Regions from separate parts of the Parageobacillus sp. G301 genome, predicted to be linked through region 3. Evidence: riboswitches for the same ligand, from Rfam matches in the RefSeq annotation. Region 3 holds a riboswitch; each other region holds the start of a gene.
What was found. A riboswitch is a leader RNA that binds a small molecule or an ion and turns the genes downstream of it on or off. The one in region 3 is predicted to bind cobalamin.
Positions count from the first base shown of each region.

Region 1: another riboswitch for cobalamin. It lies ahead of QSJ37_RS03280 ((2Fe-2S) ferredoxin domain-containing protein); the one in region 3 lies ahead of QSJ37_RS15260 (ABC transporter substrate-binding protein).
Region 2: another riboswitch for cobalamin. It lies ahead of QSJ37_RS08200 (ribonucleoside-diphosphate reductase subunit alpha); the one in region 3 lies ahead of QSJ37_RS15260 (ABC transporter substrate-binding protein).

Region 1 is NZ_BSDB01000001.1:607,771-613,457, reverse strand. It holds tRNA gene QSJ37_RS03290 (tRNA-Gln) at 1-10, shown strand, start outside; gene rraA (ribonuclease E activity regulator RraA) at 115-600, shown strand; cobalamin riboswitch at 660-851, shown strand; gene QSJ37_RS03280 ((2Fe-2S) ferredoxin domain-containing protein) at 977-1,375, shown strand; gene QSJ37_RS03275 (energy-coupling factor ABC transporter permease) at 1,372-2,112, shown strand; gene QSJ37_RS03270 (energy-coupling factor ABC transporter substrate-binding protein) at 2,114-2,398, shown strand; gene cbiQ (cobalt ECF transporter T component CbiQ) at 2,395-3,111, shown strand; gene QSJ37_RS03260 (energy-coupling factor ABC transporter ATP-binding protein) at 3,129-3,974, shown strand; gene cobJ (precorrin-3B C(17)-methyltransferase) at 4,043-5,605, shown strand; gene QSJ37_RS03250 (sirohydrochlorin chelatase) at 5,621-5,687, shown strand, end outside.
Region 2 is NZ_BSDB01000001.1:1,611,408-1,617,094, reverse strand. It holds gene QSJ37_RS08210 (TerC family protein) at 1-292, shown strand, start outside; gene QSJ37_RS08205 (ribonucleotide-diphosphate reductase subunit beta) at 307-1,347, opposite strand; gene QSJ37_RS08200 (ribonucleoside-diphosphate reductase subunit alpha) at 1,367-3,652, opposite strand; cobalamin riboswitch at 3,781-3,978, opposite strand; gene QSJ37_RS08195 (hypothetical protein) at 4,126-4,587, opposite strand; gene QSJ37_RS08190 (carbon starvation CstA family protein) at 4,902-5,687, shown strand, end outside.
Region 3 is NZ_BSDB01000002.1:1,261,868-1,267,554, reverse strand. It holds gene cbiB (adenosylcobinamide-phosphate synthase CbiB) at 1-694, opposite strand, end outside; gene QSJ37_RS15270 (adenosylcobinamide amidohydrolase) at 691-2,175, opposite strand; gene QSJ37_RS15265 (FecCD family ABC transporter permease) at 2,175-3,227, opposite strand; gene QSJ37_RS15260 (ABC transporter substrate-binding protein) at 3,193-4,149, opposite strand; cobalamin riboswitch at 4,279-4,493, opposite strand; gene QSJ37_RS15255 (PH domain-containing protein) at 4,622-5,236, opposite strand; gene QSJ37_RS15250 (hypothetical protein) at 5,250-5,435, opposite strand; gene QSJ37_RS15245 (GntR family transcriptional regulator) at 5,588-5,687, opposite strand, start outside.

The DNA of each region.
Region 1 (5,687 bases), on a different contig from region 3:
GCTAGCCCAGTCTCTAACAGACAAGCAATGTCGCTTGTCTGTTTTTTTTTGTTGAAAAAGAAGGATTTTTGACAAAGGATGTCAAATATAAGACATAGCAAGGAGGAGATTGTGATGAAAACAGCTGATTTATGCGATGAATTTTTAAGCGAATTGCAAGTATGCCAGCTGCCGATGCAATCTTACGGCGGCAAAGCGGAATTTTCCGGACCAATCGCGACGGTCGATGTATTTGAAGATAATGTGCTCGTTCGTGAGGCGCTCGAAACTGTTCCAGCGGGCACCGTATTGGTCGTAGACGGAAAAGGTTCGCGAAATTGCGCGCTGCTCGGAGACCGTCTTGCCCAGATCGCTTGTGAGCGCGGGCTTGCCGGGGTGATTATTCACGGATGCATTCGCGATTCCGCAGAAATCGCCAATATGCCGCTTGGGGTGATGGCGATTGGCACTTGCCCGGTGAAAAGCAAAAAAGAAGGAAAGGGAAAACGGGACGTTGCGCTCGAATTTGGCGGCGTTCGTTGGGAGCCAGGCGCCTATGTGTACGCTGATCAAGACGGGATTGTATTGGCGAAAACGGGCTTATTGAAAAAAAGTGGTTGACGATATTTGAAAATTTGTACTACTATGAATAACAGAAATGTTCTTTGAAAAATCGACATTATATGCCAAACAAATAAGGTGCCTTTCTCATTAGAGAATAGGCTTAAAAGGGAAGTACGGTGAAAATCCGTCACGGTACCCGCCACTGTGATGGGGAGCTTTGTTGCATAATGTCACTGAAGGAAACTTCGGGAAGGCGCAATAAAGCGATGATCCTAAGTCAGGAGACCTGCCTTATTTGTTCGGACGGATACCTACGGGATTATAGGTAGACGTGCGGGAGAATGGTATACTTTTTTTGCTATATTTGTATGCATTTTTCTGCACCTCTGCGTATAGAGGTGCTTTTTATTTTGCAAAAAAGGAGAGATTTAACATGACAACATGGAACTTAATCGGAATGAAACATCATGTGCTGATTTGCAATGGAGGCAGCTGCATTCGTAAAGGGGGAGAAGAAGTAACGCTTGCCATCCGCGAAGAAATCGCGATGCTGGAGTTAGATGGCATTGTACATACGACGCGGACTCGCTGCAATGGTCGTTGCCAAGACGCGTGTGTAGTCATCGTTTACCCTGAAGGCGTATGGTACAACGGTGTGACGCCGGAAAAAGGAAGGGAGCTTGTGCGAAGGCATTTGCGAGATGGGGAATGGTTGGAAGAAATGATAACGTACCGTTATGAAGAGAAACAAGGATTGATGATGTCAAAACAATCAAACGCCCCTCTAGGAATCTCGAAATTATGTAAAGCAACGGGAGGAACGAAAGCATGAGAAAATGGAAATCCGCCCTTTTCCTTTTTGGCCTAGTTGTCTATTTTACTTTCTCTGAAAATTCATCGGCATTTGCGATGCATATTATGGAAGGATTTTTGCCAGTTGGATGGGCGATTTTTTGGTGGCTTGTGTTTTTGCCGTTTTTGATCATCGGTATGCGTTCACTTATTCGTATTACTCGTGAGCGTCCGGAACTAAAGCTGCTCATTGCGCTGTCGGGGGCATTTGCGTTTGTGCTGTCCGCCTTAAAAATTCCATCCGTTACTGGAAGCAGCTCACATCCAACGGGGGTGGGGCTCGGCGCGGTGCTGTTTGGTCCATGGACGATGGTGGTGATGGGAAGCATCGTATTGCTGTTTCAAGCGTTATTGCTGGCACATGGCGGATTGACGACATTAGGAGCGAATGCCATGTCCATGGCGGTCATTGGCCCGATTGTGGCGTATGGCATTTATCGTTTCGGGAAAAAGTGGAATATACCGCGGCGTTGGACGATATTTTTTGCCGCATTTTTCTCTGATTTGGCCACATATGTTGTCACTTCATTGCAATTAGCGTTGGCGTTTCCGGACGCGTCAGGCGGGGTTTTCGCTTCGTTTGCCAAATTTGCCGGCATTTTTGCTGTCACGCAAATACCACTGGCGATTACAGAAGGGCTGCTTACGGTCGTCGTTTGGAATTTCTTAACCACTTACAGCAGCCGCGAACTAAATCAGTTAGAGAGGGGAGTGTAATATGAAGAGAAGTCTTTTTCTTCTTGCTATTGCTGTTTTACTGGTAGTAGCGCCGTTATTGTTCATTCGTCACTCTGATTTTGGCGGCGCGGATGGCCAGGCGGAAAAAATGATTCAAAAGATCGCTCCTCATTATCAACCTTGGATGGAAACCATATTTGAGCCGCCGGGCGGAGAGGTGGAAACGTTGCTGTTTTCTGTGCAGGCGGCAATCGGCGCTGGAATTATTGGCTACATTATCGGCGTCTATAAAGGCCGGGCGAACCGAAGAGAGGAAACAAAATGATCCGGCAGTTTGACACCATTGCTTACAATAACCGCCTGCGGACAATACGTCCTGAACAAAAAGTGATATTTGCGTTCATATTATTAATGATGGCCATGATAGGTAGTTGGAAAATGCAAGTAATGATGACGATTTGGCTTGCCGCATGGATTATCGGGTATGCTCGTGTTTCGTGGAAAGTGTACGCCAAAACACTCGGAGTCGTGGCATTGTTTCTGATGGTCAGTTTTCCAGCTTTGCTTGTTTCCATTGACAGTTCTTTTCATGTTTCTATTGATCGTTCGCAAATTTCCACTGTGATGTCTTTACTATCTCGTTCGGTCGCAGCGTGGTCTTGTTTATTTTTCCTGCTAGTGACTACCCCGTTTCCAGAGATGTTGTATGTGCTCAAGCGAATGAAAGTACCATCCATCATCATTGAGTTGTTATTTTTTACGTATCGGTTTGTATTTGTTTTCGAGAAAGCAGCAGAAGATCTATACGTAGCAATGAAAGCAAGAAATGGAGGAAGCCATTGGCGGCATGGCGGGATGTTGGTGTTCCAGCTTTTTCAGAAAATATGGCATTCCTATGAAGCGTTGCGCCTTGCTTTATGGGCACGCGGAGTTTCCAATGAAATTGTCTATGTTCATGTGGAAACATATAACGAAAAAAATAAACGTTATCTGTGGGAAGCAGCCATCGGCATAAGTTTGCTTCTATGGCTTGGATGATAGGAGGGTAGCAGGCGATGTTGAAAATGGACGAAGTATATTATACGTATCCGAACGGACCATGCGTGTTAAAAGGATTAAGCCTTCATGTTCCCAGTGGAAAAAAATGCGCGCTTATCGGTCATAATGGATGCGGCAAGACAACGTTATTTTTACATGCGAACGGGCTGTTGCGGCCCGACTCTGGCGACATCTATTGGAATGGAGAGAAGATGGATTATCGGCGTCCAACATTGCAAAAATGGCGGAAAGAGGTCGGCATCGTTTTTCAAAATCCGGAACACCAGCTTGTGGCGCCGTTGGTACGTGATGAGCTGGCGTTTGGCCTGCACCATTTAGGAATGAAAAAACATGAGATGGACGAGCTCATTGAAAAAGCGCTGGACGAGTTTGGATTGCGTCCATGGTTGGACAAGCCCGTTCATCATTTAAGTCTTGGCCAAAAAAAATGGCTGACGCTTGCCGCCGTAATGGTGATGAACCCGAAATTATTAGTTCTCGATGAGCCGACAGCGTATTTAGACCGCCTGCAAATCGAGAGGTTTGTCGAGAAGATCAACGATATTCATCGAGCTGGCACGACGGTTTTGATCGCTACTCATGATTTTGATTTTGTCTTAGAGTGGGCGGATATCGTATTTGTCATGCATGACGGACAAATTGTCATGCAAGGATCGCCGCAAGACGTATTTGCTAGACAGCATCAATTGCAAAAATGGCGTCTTGGTGTTCCGCTGCTTGCTTCTGTATGGAAAACGTTGTTTCCACACGAGACACGCATCCCGCGGAATGTGGAAGAAATGAAACAATGGATGAGAATGAATGAGCATACAAGCCTCTATATTAGTGAAAAAGTGATATAGTGTTCAAGTTTTTTCGACAAATGAGCCCAGTTAACATGGACAAGGAAGATGGAAATTGAGGTGAGACAATGAAAGGGAAATTGCTGATTGTCGGATTTGGTCCAGGTAGCGAAGAACATATGACAAAGCGAGCGCGGGAAGCGATTGAAGAAAGCGATATTATTATCGGTTATAAAACATACATTGACCTAGTTGCGGATTTAATTGGCAATAAACAAGTGATTAGTACTGGAATGACGGAAGAAGTAAGCCGCGCTCAAGAGGCGGTGAAATGGGCGGAACGCGGAAAAACGGTCGCCGTCATTTCAAGCGGGGACGCGGGCGTGTACGGAATGGCAGGGCTTGTGTATGAGGTGCTCATTGAAAAAGGCTGGACGCGAGAAAGCGATATCGAGGTGGAAGTCATCCCAGGCATTTCTGCCATTAACTCGTGTGCCGCTCTTTTAGGTGCGCCGATTATGCATGATGCGTGCACCATTAGCTTAAGCGATCACCTAACGCCGTGGGCGCTTATTGAAAAGCGCATTGAAGCGGCGGCCGCTGCCGATTTTGTCATCGCTCTATATAATCCAAAAAGCGGACGACGCACGCGTCAAATTGTCGAAGCGCAGCGTATTCTTTTGCGTTATCGCTCGCCAAATACTCCGGTCGGATTAGTGAAAAGCGCTTATCGCGCGCGGCAACATATCGTATTGACGGATTTAGCGCATATGCTCGATTATGATATCGGAATGTTAACGACTGTCATTATCGGCAATTCTTCGACGTTTGTATACGACGGGCTGATGATCACACCACGTGGATACCAACGAAAATATACATTAAGCGCCTCCGAACAGCCGCTGAAACCACATGAACGGCTTCGCAAAGAAGCGGAACCGTGGGCGCTTGATCAAACGAAACGAGAACCGGTAAGAGAAATGGCAGAAGAAGCGTTGCAAACATTGGCGATTGGCCACCAAGACACCACGACGTTTGCGCCGGCGATTTTCGAAATCGCAGTTAGCCCAGGAGTAGCGAACAAAAATTTTACGCCAAAACAAATGATGGTACTAGCTGACATCGTCGGCGAAGACGGAACGATGATGTATACCCCGGATCATTATTTGAAGCTGGAAGTGCCTGCTTCTGATCCAGACCGTATCATCGCTAGACTGAAAGAAGCGGGACTGACCGTTGCCCCTGTTGGTGATGTACTGACGGTGAAAGCGTGTGATTTTTGCGACGGGGAGAAAAAAGACGCGATTCCATACGCGGAAGAGTTATACGATCAGCTTGGCGGAATGGCGCTTCCGAAAGAATTGAAGCTTGGTGTAAACGGCTGCGGCATGGCATGTTACGGAGCGGTGCGGGAAGATATCGGAATCGTCTATCGGAAAGGAGCATTCGACTTATTTTTAGGAGGAAAAACGGTCGGAAGAAACGCACATCCTGGGCAACTTGTCGCTGAAGGAATTCCGCCTGGCGAGATTGTGTCCGTTGTCACCCGCATTATTCAAGAATATAAGGAACGCGCGCACCCGAACGAACGGTTTCATAAGTTTTTTAAGCGAGTGAAACAAGTCGGCGGGTTTGTGAATCAAGAAGCGAAGCAAGAGGCAAAAATCGAAGTGCCTGCTTGTGGTGAATAAGGGGGAAGAAAATGAATGAAAGCAGTATTATTTGTCGGGCACGGTAGCCGTGACCCGGAAGGAAACGACCAAGTCCGGCAGT
Region 2 (5,687 bases), on a different contig from region 3:
CTTATTAGTTATATTAGGATTATTAATTTCGGTGCCTATCATGGTATGGGGAAGTACGTTAATTTTGAAGTGGATCGAACGTTTCCCAATTATTATTACAATCGGAGCGGGAGTGCTTGCATGGACGGCTTCGAAAATGATTGTGGATGAACCGTTTTTAGATCAGTACTTCGCCAATCCGGTTGTAAAATACGGATTTGAAATTCTTGTCGTTGCTGGAGTGATTGCCGTTGGCACATTGAAAAAGAAGAAGGGTGAAAACCAATTAGAAACAAAAGCCGCCAACGAATGATTGGCGGCTTTTGCTTATAACTCATCAAATCCGTTATCGATGTTCACTTTTGTATATTGCCTTGATTTTTGTTCGAAAAAGTCTGATTTGCCGAGGTCGACTTCTTCATATGCTTTAATCCAGCGCAATGGATTTGTCCGATAGCCGTCAAACGGACGGTCAAATCCAAGCTGATGGGCACGGACGTTGGCGTAAAACTTAATGTAGGCGCTCAAATCATGCATATCAATGCCATCGATATCGTTGCCGATGATGTAATTGGCCCATTCGATTTCCAGCTTTGCTGCTTTAATGAACGTTTCTCGCACAAATTCAGCAAGTTCCGGTGTGTTGTATTCCGGATATTCGTTTAGCACTTCTTTAAAAATTTTTGCGAATAAGTCGACATGAATATGTTCGTCCCGATTGATGTAATTAATCATCGTGCTTGTCGCGACCATTTTTTGATTGCGCGCCAAGTTATAAAAGAAAGCAAAGCCGGAGTAGAAGAACAGACCCTCTAAAATAACGTCATACACGATCGATTTTAGCAAGTTTTCGACATTTGGATGTTCAGCAAACTGTTTATAGCCGTTTGTGACGAAGTCGTTTCGCTTTCGCAAAATCGGTTCGTTTCGCCAAAATTCAAACACTTCGTCCTGCTTGCTTTTTGGCACGAGGCTTGAAAGAACGTAAGAATATGAATGATTATGAATGACCTCTTGCTGCGCGAGCATAATCATCAGCGCGTTAATGCTTGAATCAGTGATATAATCGGCGACTCTTCCAGCGTAATCTGTTTGAATGCTGTCAAGCAGCGCTAAAAGTCCAATGATTTTCAAAAACGCGTCTTGTTCGCGTTCTGTTAAAAGCGGAAATTGTTTAACATCCTGGGACATATTGATCTCAAACGGTGTCCAAAAGTTTGCCAGCATTCTTTTATATTTGGCGTAAGCCCAAGGATAGGCGATATCATCCCAGTTTAAGACATTCGAACTTTTGCCGTTAATGATTCGCGTTGAGCGGTTTGGTGCTTCTGGGTCCATGATGATCCGCTTCGTTAATGGATGTGCCATGTTTTATTCCCCCTTGGCATTAACTTGCGCATGATTCACATTCATCGATCGTGCTGGAAGTAGAGCGGACGTAATACGTTGTTTTTAGTCCTGACTTCCATGCGGTGAGATGAAGATCCAACAGCTCTTTTGCTTTGATGGTGTTCAACACGTAAAAATTAAACGAAATCGCTTGGTCGATATGGCGTTGGCGCGCCGCATTTTGTTTAATGCTCCAATGCTGGTCGATATGGTAAGCTGATTTATAGTACCACGTTGTTTCGGAGTTGAGGTCGGGCACGGTAACTGGAATTTTGTAATCTTTCTTTTCTTCGGCGTACACTTTTAAAAAGATCGGATCGATGCTGGCGGTGCTGCCGGCGATAATTGACGTCGAAGCGTTTGGCGCAATCGCCATCACATAGCCGTTGCGCATGCCGTATTTGGCAACTTGTTTTTTCAGCGTGTCCCAGTCGACGTTGTCGTTGCGGCGGTATCCGCGTTTATCAAAATAAGCGCCCGTCTGCCAGTCGGAACCTGGAAACGCCGGATATCTTCCTTTTTCTTTTGCAAGCTCCATGCTTGTTTGGATCGCTAAGTAGGCAATTCTTTCGTACAGCTTGTCCGCGTATTCAACCGCTTCGTCTGATTCCCAGCGAATGCCTTTTAACGCAAGCAAATGATGCCAGCCGAACGTGCCAAGTCCGACGGCGCGGTATTTTTGATTGGTGAGTTTCGCTTGTAATACCGGGATATTATTTAAGTCAATGACGTTATCGAGCATGCGCATTTGGATCGGGATGAGCCGCTCGAGTACACCGTCGGTGACGGCGCGGGCAAGATTGACGGAAGACAAATTGCAAACAACGAAATCGCCTGGGATTTTTTCAATGATAATCTTTCCATCTTTCGTATATTGTTTTTCCACGACGGTCGGGCTTTGGTTTTGCGCGATTTCTGTACAAAGGTTGCTGCAGTAAATCATGCCGAGATGCGCGTTCGGGTTTTTCCGGTTCACTTCGTCGCGGTAAAACATAAATGGTGTGCCGGATTCTAACTGGCTGCGCATAATGCTTTTCATTATTTCGATCGCTGGCACTTTTTCTTTCGAAAGGCCCTCTTCTTGGACGCATTGCCAATATTTTCTGCGGAAGCTTCCGCTGCCTTTTTCCTCATCATAAAAGTCTTCCAAACTAAATCCCATCACTTTGCGCACTTCATGGGGGTCAAACAAGTACCAATCGCCGCGTTTTTCTACTTGCTCCATAAATAAATCTGGGATGCAGACGCCCGTAAACAAATCATGTGTTCTCATTCGTTCATCGCCATTATTTAATTTCGCGTCCAAAAAAGCGAAAATGTCTTTATGCCAAACATCCAAATAAACGGAAATCGCCCCTTTTCGCTGCCCTAATTGGTCAACACTGACGGAGGTGTTATTGAGTTGCTTCATCCATGGAATAACGCCGGACGAAACGCCTTTAAAGCCTTTGATATCGCTGCCGCGGCTTCTGATTTTGCCGAGATAGACGCCGATTCCGCCGCCGGATTTCGAAAGGTTAGCAATGTCGGTGTTGCTGTCGTAAATGCCTTGCAGGCTGTCATCGACTGTATCGACAAAACAGCTTGACAGTTGTCCGTAGCTTTTGCCGGCGTTTGCCAAAGTTGGTGTGGCAACGGTCATGTACAAGTTGCTTAAAGCCCAGTATGCTTCTTGGATGAGGGCAAAACGGCGCTGCTTTGGCTCTTTGGCCATTAGCGTCATCGCGATGATGAGAAACCGCTCTTGCGGAAGCTCATATAAGTTGCGTTCATAGTCGCGGGCAAGGTAGCGATCGGCGAATGTGCGCAAGCCGATATAGGTAAACAGCTTGTCTTTTTTGGGATCGATAAGTTTGGCGAGTTTCGTGATTTCTTCTTTTGTATAATCTTCCAAAAGGGAACGATGATACACTCCCTTTTCGACAAGTGCAGCAATTAAATCATAAAGGCTGCCGTAGCGTTTCGCTTCGTCGTATCCGCGCTGCTTTGCCGCTTCTTTATATAGTTGTTTTAAATAAATGCGGGCGCAGACAAATGTCCATTCCGGTTCCGTTTCGCTAATGTAGGAAAGCCCCTCGAGTATGAGGTAATGAAAGAGCTGCTCGACAGAAATAGCCTCTTTATGTTCGATCACGCGGATGATGCGTTCGATATAGTCGTCTGTCCGTAAGTGCGGAAAATCGCTCGTCGTGCGGCGGATAAAGGAAATGAGTTTCTCACGGGAAAATGGTTCCGCTTGTCCATTTTCTTTCGTAATCATCGTATTGCTTGTTTGCAACGCCATCATTTTCTCCTCCTTGTCATCCATAAAAAAATCCACTCGGGTCAACGAGTGGATGAAACGACAGCATAAAAAGGGTAGGTGAAGCCCTTTTCCACCATCGTTTCATCTTCTCGCACCCCGGAGAACATGAAACGCAACCAAGCAAGGCAGGTCTCCTGACTCGTGCTTCTTCCTACTTTGGATCCTTCCCATATGCGTGCCCAAACGAGCTTTCGCATACAGTGGATGTTCCATTTCGTCCACACATACAGTTGCGGGGGCAGTTCTGGATTCTCACCAGATTCCCTATTAAGTCCGGATGGACACCATTGCTTGCGGTTTTTATACTATATTTAGTTGTTTCCTTAGTTTATAACACAATATATAGTGTTGTTGCTGTTGGTACAAGCATATAATAAAACGATGGAAAATTCAACTATTTTTTGTAAGGGCATGAAAAAATGAGGAATGCTTTTCTAGTGGGAAGGCATTCCTCATTTGCGGGAAGTTCGAAATTTTAGCAACAAAAATTGAAGTAGCAATCCAATGCATACCCCTGGAATGACAAAAAGCGTCGGAAGCCAAATAGGACCGAAAACGATTTCGAAAATTTTAATATGTGCGGAATACATAAGAGCGATCGTGACGAAATAGGCAGAGAACACATAGGGAAGAAAGGAGTAGGGGGACTGTCCCCCTCCCGCATCTTTTACCGCATCCCACATGGCGTAAAAGTATAAACATGGATAGAACATTAACCATTGGAAATCAACGACATCAATCGCTTCTTTGTTGTTCCCTAAAAAGCTTAATCGAATTGCTTCATTGAATCGCGATTGTACGTTAATGAGAAATTCCAACAAAATAAACAAAGTGCCTTTGAAGTATTTTTTATTGAGAAGTTGGCCCAATCCAGGCAATGCAATGCTCCACATTAACTGTTCTATTGCCTTCACGTTTCCTAACCCTTTGCTTTGTGTTGTTTGTTGTTGCAATCGAAAAAAGAAGATATAATCATTGCGCAAAAAACTCATGATTATCTTCTTAATATTACATTTTTAACAAATAAAACTACTTTATACTTTTTGGAATAATAAAACAGTTATCCAAAATTCAACAAATTAATATTAGGCAGGAATGTTCAGAGTAAAAAAGATATGGTAATAAAACGACTATAAAAATATTTATCTTTATAATATTTAGAAAATATTCTTTAAATTTTTCAGAATAGTTAATATAATATTATTAAAACAACAAAGGGGGAAAAGACGTGAAAGGATTAAAATCGGCCTTGCTTTGGGGGCTTATTTCCGCTCTTGGAGCGGCAGGGTTTGCCGTTCTTGCATTGAACCGCGGCGAGACGGTAAATGCGATTTGGCTGATTGTCGCTGCTGTCTGTACGTATGCAGTAGCGTACCGTTTTTATAGTAAATTTATCGCTCGCAAAGTATTTGAACTTGATGACAGTCGCAAAACGCCTGCGGAAGTGTTTAATGATGGAAAAGATTATGTGCCGACAAACAAATGGGTATTATTCGGCCATCATTTTGCGGCGATCGCTGGCGCCGGACCGCTTGTCGGACCGATTTTAGCAGCGCAAATGGGATATTTGCCTGGCACGCTTTGGATTATTATCGGCGTTGTTTTAGGCGGAGCTGTCCAAGATTTTATTATTTTATTTGCGTCTATGCGGCGCAATGGTAAATCGCTTGGCGAAATGGTGAAGGAAGAAATTGGCCCGGTTACAGGGTTCATTGCATCGCTTGGTATTTTAGGAATCATGATTATTTTATTAGCTGTTTTAGCATTGGTAGTAGTAAAAGCGCTTGTAGGAAGCCCTTGGGGAATGTTTACGATTGCCGCAACGATTCCAATTGCGATTTTGATGGGAGTTTACATGCGCTTTATTCGTCCAGGGCGTGTGGCGGAAGCTTCATTAATGGGATTTATTCTGCTTCTTGTTTCTCTTGTCGCTGGACAATATGTGGCGGAGCACCCGACATTAGCGAAAGTCTTTACATTGAAAGGTGAAACGATCGCGATTTTAATGATTGCT
Region 3 (5,687 bases):
GAAAAAGCACCCGCAAGCAATGACGAAGTCGCTTTCCGCTATGGATAAATATCATCACCATCGCCGTAAGACGAGCAGGCACATAATTGACCACATCATCCAAACGCGCTGACGCCCAACCGAATTCGCGATACGCCTCATTTTTATAGCCGAGCATCGAATCACACGTATTTACGGCCCGATAAAAAAGCGCCAATGGAGCCCCGCCGATGACAGCGTAAAACAACGGCGCGGTAATTCCATCGCTCGTATTTTCCGCCACCGTTTCTACACAAGCGCGCACAATTTCCGGTTCGTCAAGATTATCTGTATCCCGGCCGACAATCATGCTTAATTCGCGGCGGGCCTTTTCGATTTTTCCTTGTTCTAAAGGAATAAGCACATTCCAGGCAGCTTCTTGTAAACTTTTTGTCGCAATCGTCGTAAAAATAAGGACCGCTTCCATCATAACGCCAAATATCCATGAAAGAGAATAACTGATATATACAACAAGAGACGCCAAGCAGTAAACCATTCCTGCTACGGCCGCGACGGTAATAATCCCTTTCATCCGCCGATATCGCCCTTGATTAAGCCGTTTATCGAAAAAGGAAATGAATGATCCGATTCCACGCACGGGGTGCGGAAGCCAACGAGGATCGCCAAGCAACCAATCCAGCACAAGCGCCAGAGCAATCGCCAAAAGATGACTCACAATGATTCCCTCCGCTGTTTATAACGGCGAAGGGCTTCCTTTGTCGCTTCATAAACGGTTCGCCCGATCGCTTTTCCAATCGGTGTGATCGTTCCAGCATAAGGAAACGTTGCTCCCGTTTGTGTCGCGGCAATCGCGATGCAATCCGTCGATGTTCCTGTTGCATAGGTGCTTGTTTCAGGATCAACAATTTTTTCATCGTATAATGCTTTTGTTTTTGCTTCCGTCGCCGTCATTAAAGCCTGCACGTAGGCAGCATCCGTCAATGTTCCGTCGATAAATACCATAATGTTAATCGTACCGACTTTTTGGCTTAATTCCTCTCGTTTCCATGCTTGTGCGGCATCAACGGCATTTCCTACTCCAGCGGTAACGACGGCCCATACAGAAAACGCATCATGTTTCTCATACATGCAGACGGCATCTTCGACAGAAACAGCGGTCATCATTCCAATCGTTTTTTGGACGGGAAAGCCGCGGCGCCGTAAATAATGTTTCATTTCCGTTTCCGCATCTTCGCAATCATAATCTTTTGAAACTTGACGATTGACAAAATGAGTCGCCCATTGAAAGCCTGATCCGACAAGCGCGGAAGATAACACCTTAAGCGGCTCGGTTGCGGTTACAACGACGCAGTCCTCCAACATTTTCCACGCGAATCGTTCGCGCAGTTCGTTATGTTGTAATATCGGAAATTTCCATTCCCGTAAAAACGCCATAAGCGGTTTAGAGACGGTCGGATGTGCTTGCCTGCTTACGGACGCGTGAAATACAGAACGGAAAAGCTCAGGTTCCATCAGCTCTTCCGGCGTCCCTAGCGCGACTACCTCCCCGTTTTTTAACATTAAAAGCCTGTCACAATATAAACTAGCGATGTTAATATCATGAAAAATCGCAATAACCGTTAACGCTTTTTCCTTCGCCGAGCGGACAAGCTGGTCCAATAGCTTCATTTGCTGGGTAATGTCCATATGATTGGTCGGTTCGTCTAGCAATAAAAGCTGAGGCTGCTGCGCAAGCGCTCTTGCTAAATAAACACGCTGACGTTCTCCCCCACTCAAACGGTCAATCCCTTCTTCTGCTTTTTCCATTAGCCCAACTTCTTCGATTGCTGTTTTCACCGCTTGTTCATCTTCTTCCGTCCATGTCGGAAATAGACCGCTTTGATGGGCATATCTTCCAAGTTCCACTGTTTCTTTTACCGTATATCCGAATGCCGCATCAACCGTTTGCGGAAGCACCGCGGCAAAACGAGCCCATTCTTTTTGCGAAAAAGAACGAAGCGGCCGGCCGTTTACTGTTATACTTCCGTTTTGTAATAACAACTCCTTGCTTAACAGTTTCAATAAGGTCGTTTTCCCGCTCCCATTTGGCCCTAAAATCCCAAATACTTCTCCCTTTGTTACGGTAAACGTTACATCATGAAGCACTTGTTTACGATGATAGTGATAAGAAACATGGTTTACTTCAAGCACATTCATCACGTCTTTCTTCGCATTCTTCGAAAAAATAGTAGTGCAAATAAAGGTGCGCCAATCAATGAGGTAATTACGCCGATTGGCAATTCTCTCGGCGAAATAATCGTACGTGCCAATAAATCAGTAAGAACGAGAAAGGCACCGCCATACAATAGGGAAAGCGGCAACAGAAGGCGATGGTTCGGACCACAGACGAGGCGAACCATATGTGGAACGACCAATCCGACAAAACCGATCGTTCCGGAAACAGACACCGCCGCGCCGGTTAGCAGCGAAGCACCGGTTAAAATCATCACTTTTCGCTTCAACACATCGACCCCGATATGCATAGCGGCCGACTCCCCAAACGCAAAAGCATTCAGTTCGCGCGCATTAAAAAGCAGCATGATCACTCCGATGAGAAAAAACGGAAGCATCATCATCGTATATTTCCAGCCGCGCATCGCTACGCTCCCCATCAGCCATGCAATAATTTGCCGCAATTCTTCTCCGGTTAGCGCAATCATTAATGAAATAAGCGCGCTGAAAAACGCCCCGAACATAATTCCAACTAGGATGATGGTCTCTACGGACATTTTTCGCTCCACCGCTCGTGTAAATAAAAGAACAAGCACGAGCGTCACAAGGCCAAATATAATGCTGACAATAGGAAGCGTAAATGTACCAAATAGCGGCAATTGAATACCGAAGAAAATGACAAAAACAGCGCCGACGGAAGCACCTGACGACACGCCGAGCGTATACGGATCGGCAAGCGCATTTTTTAACAGCCCTTGAAACGCCGCTCCCGCGACCGCCAGCGACGCCCCGACAAGAAACGCGAGCACAACGCGTGGAAGGCGGATCGCCATCACGATTTGCACGAGATCATCGGGAACATCGCCGGGCAACGGCAACCCAAACGAGATCGAAAAAATAATCTTGATAATAGTAGAAAAGGGAATCGATAGAGAACCTATCGATATCCCCAGCAAGAGCGAAGTAATAACGACCGTTATTGCAACTGCATACATCCATATATTACTTAAAAATATCCGGGTAAATTGTTTTTGCAAGTTCCTCTACTCCTTCGATCAAACGTGGACCTGGACGGCTTACTAAGTCTGTATTTACATCATACACCCGTTTGTTTTTCACCGCCGGGACATCTTTCCAAGCAGGACGGTCCAACACTTGCTTCGCTCCGCCGTATGTTGTAATAATGACATCCGGCTTGTACGCGACCGCTTTTTCTTCCGTAACCATCGGCCACCCTTCTAAATCACCGGCGACATTTTTCGCGGAGATCGCCTGGAGCATCTCATCAATAAACGTTCCTTTTCCAGCAGTATAAATTTCTGGAGCTGGTGATATTTCGACCCATACTTTTGCTTGATCTTTTTCTTTAATTTGCTTTGCTTTTTCTTTTATAGCTTCTAATTTTGTTTTCATATTTTGGATGATTTCTTGTGCTTTGTCCGCAGTTCCTGTCGCTTTGCCAATTAATTCGATTGAATGATATACATCATCAAACGTTTTCGCGTCATGGACAACCAATACAGCAATACCCGCATCTCTTAATTGCTGAAGCCCATCTTTCGAGTTATGTGCGCTAGACGCATGGGCAAGTACTAAATCTGGCTTCAACGAAATAACTTTTTCTACATTAAACTCCAAGCCGCCTATTTTTTCCTTATTTTTTACATCTTCCGGATAGTTATCAAAATCGCTGACGCCAACGATTTTGTCTCCTAATCCCAACGCATAGGCAATCTCTGTGTTGCTTGGAATTAAGGAAACGATTTTTTTTGGCTCAGACTGTATCGTTACATCCTCGCCTAATCCATCTTTTACCGTTACCGGAAACGCCGCTTGTTCCGTTTTCGGTTCTTCTTTTTTTGCAGGCTCTTTACTTGCGTTCTCTCCATTACATCCAAACAAGAAGCCGAATGTAAGGATGAATACGAGCAACATGACATACTGTTTCCATTTTTTCATTTTTTGTTCCCCCTTCTTTATGTAAAATAAAAAAACTCATTCCTAACTCGGAATGAGCGAGAAACGGCAATATGTATACACGAAGGCAGCCACCGTTGCCGTTTCCTCATCTCACCCCCCGAAGATAGGAAACCATAAGCGAACAAGGCAGGTCTACTGACTCATGCTTCATCCTACTCTGAACCTTCCCATACGGCAAACGGCGCTTGCCATTCCACCGTACAGTGGCGATTTCATTTCGTCAGCATTTACAGTTGCGGGGACAGTTCTGGACTTTCACCAGATTCCCTATTAAGCCATTAAGAGCGAATCGCTCCATTCGGCACCTTGCCGCTATTGTATAAAATTGTCGAACAATTGACAGTTATAATATTAAAGGAAGAAAGATCGTTTGGCAATAAAAAATTCAAAGTTTCATTGTTTTCAAGACATTCAAACCCCCGAACTTTTAGCGATCCGGGGGTTACTACAATTAATTATTAATATACCGTTCAAACACAAAGCCGAAGTCTTTCACCGTATATTTTGTTTTCGCGTCAACGAGCCATTGAAACGCGAGTTCATTCACCGCTTTGAAATCGGCAACGAAATTATTTGTGTCACTTTTCACTCGCCCGAATACGTTTGCCGTCAATTCCAAACTTTTATGCGCGTACTCGAGCTTCGTTTTGTTTTCATGGCAAAGCTCAGAGATGGCGAGCAGCGATTTATATAAATCTTTTAGTTCTTCTAAATGCTTTTTATGGACGTCAATCGAATAGGCATGGGCGCCGATTTTAAACTTAATCTCCACGTCTAAATCGACCGTGCCTGCCGTTTCGAGCGACACGTCGGAAATCGTATGTTTGTAATAATCATAGCGGCGCAATACGCGTTTTTTGCTTGTCGCGCTCGTGCCATCCAAATGAATAAGCGCTTTATTGGTAAAGCAATACTCATCCGACTTCGATTTAATTAAGAAATAAATCTTTTCCCCGTCTTCATGCATCACGTAATCATCGGCATCGACTTTATCATAGTTTTCCGGTTTAATAACCGAGCCGATATCGCTTAATCCAAGCACATCGGCGGCGACTTTTCCAAACATAGTATAGCTCCTCTCATTTTTCATGATTATTTGTTTTTTGCGAGAAACACCCATCGCAAATAATGGTCCCTTCTTGCTGAAGGAAAGCCTTAATTTCTACCATTCCTCTGTACACCGGATACCTCATGCGCACGTAGATAGGTTCATTTTTTTCAATCGGCTTCCCGCAGACGGAACAAGTTGGAGACCGGGAAAACATATGATTTTCCTCCTTTTTTATTAAAAATATACGTAACAAAAGAACAACAAGTTTCATTCATGGCGTAAAAATGTCGTTCATTTTATCGCAGCGGCGATCTTGCCATGGGAATATACGTATGGCTTTTCGGATTTTTGGTTAGGCAGGCAAAATCAAAACCGAGCCGTTTTGCTCCAGCGTTCCATCTCAATCGTCAATTTGTAACGGTCGGCGCGATAAACCGATTTGACGACTTCTAGAGGCCGTCCGTTA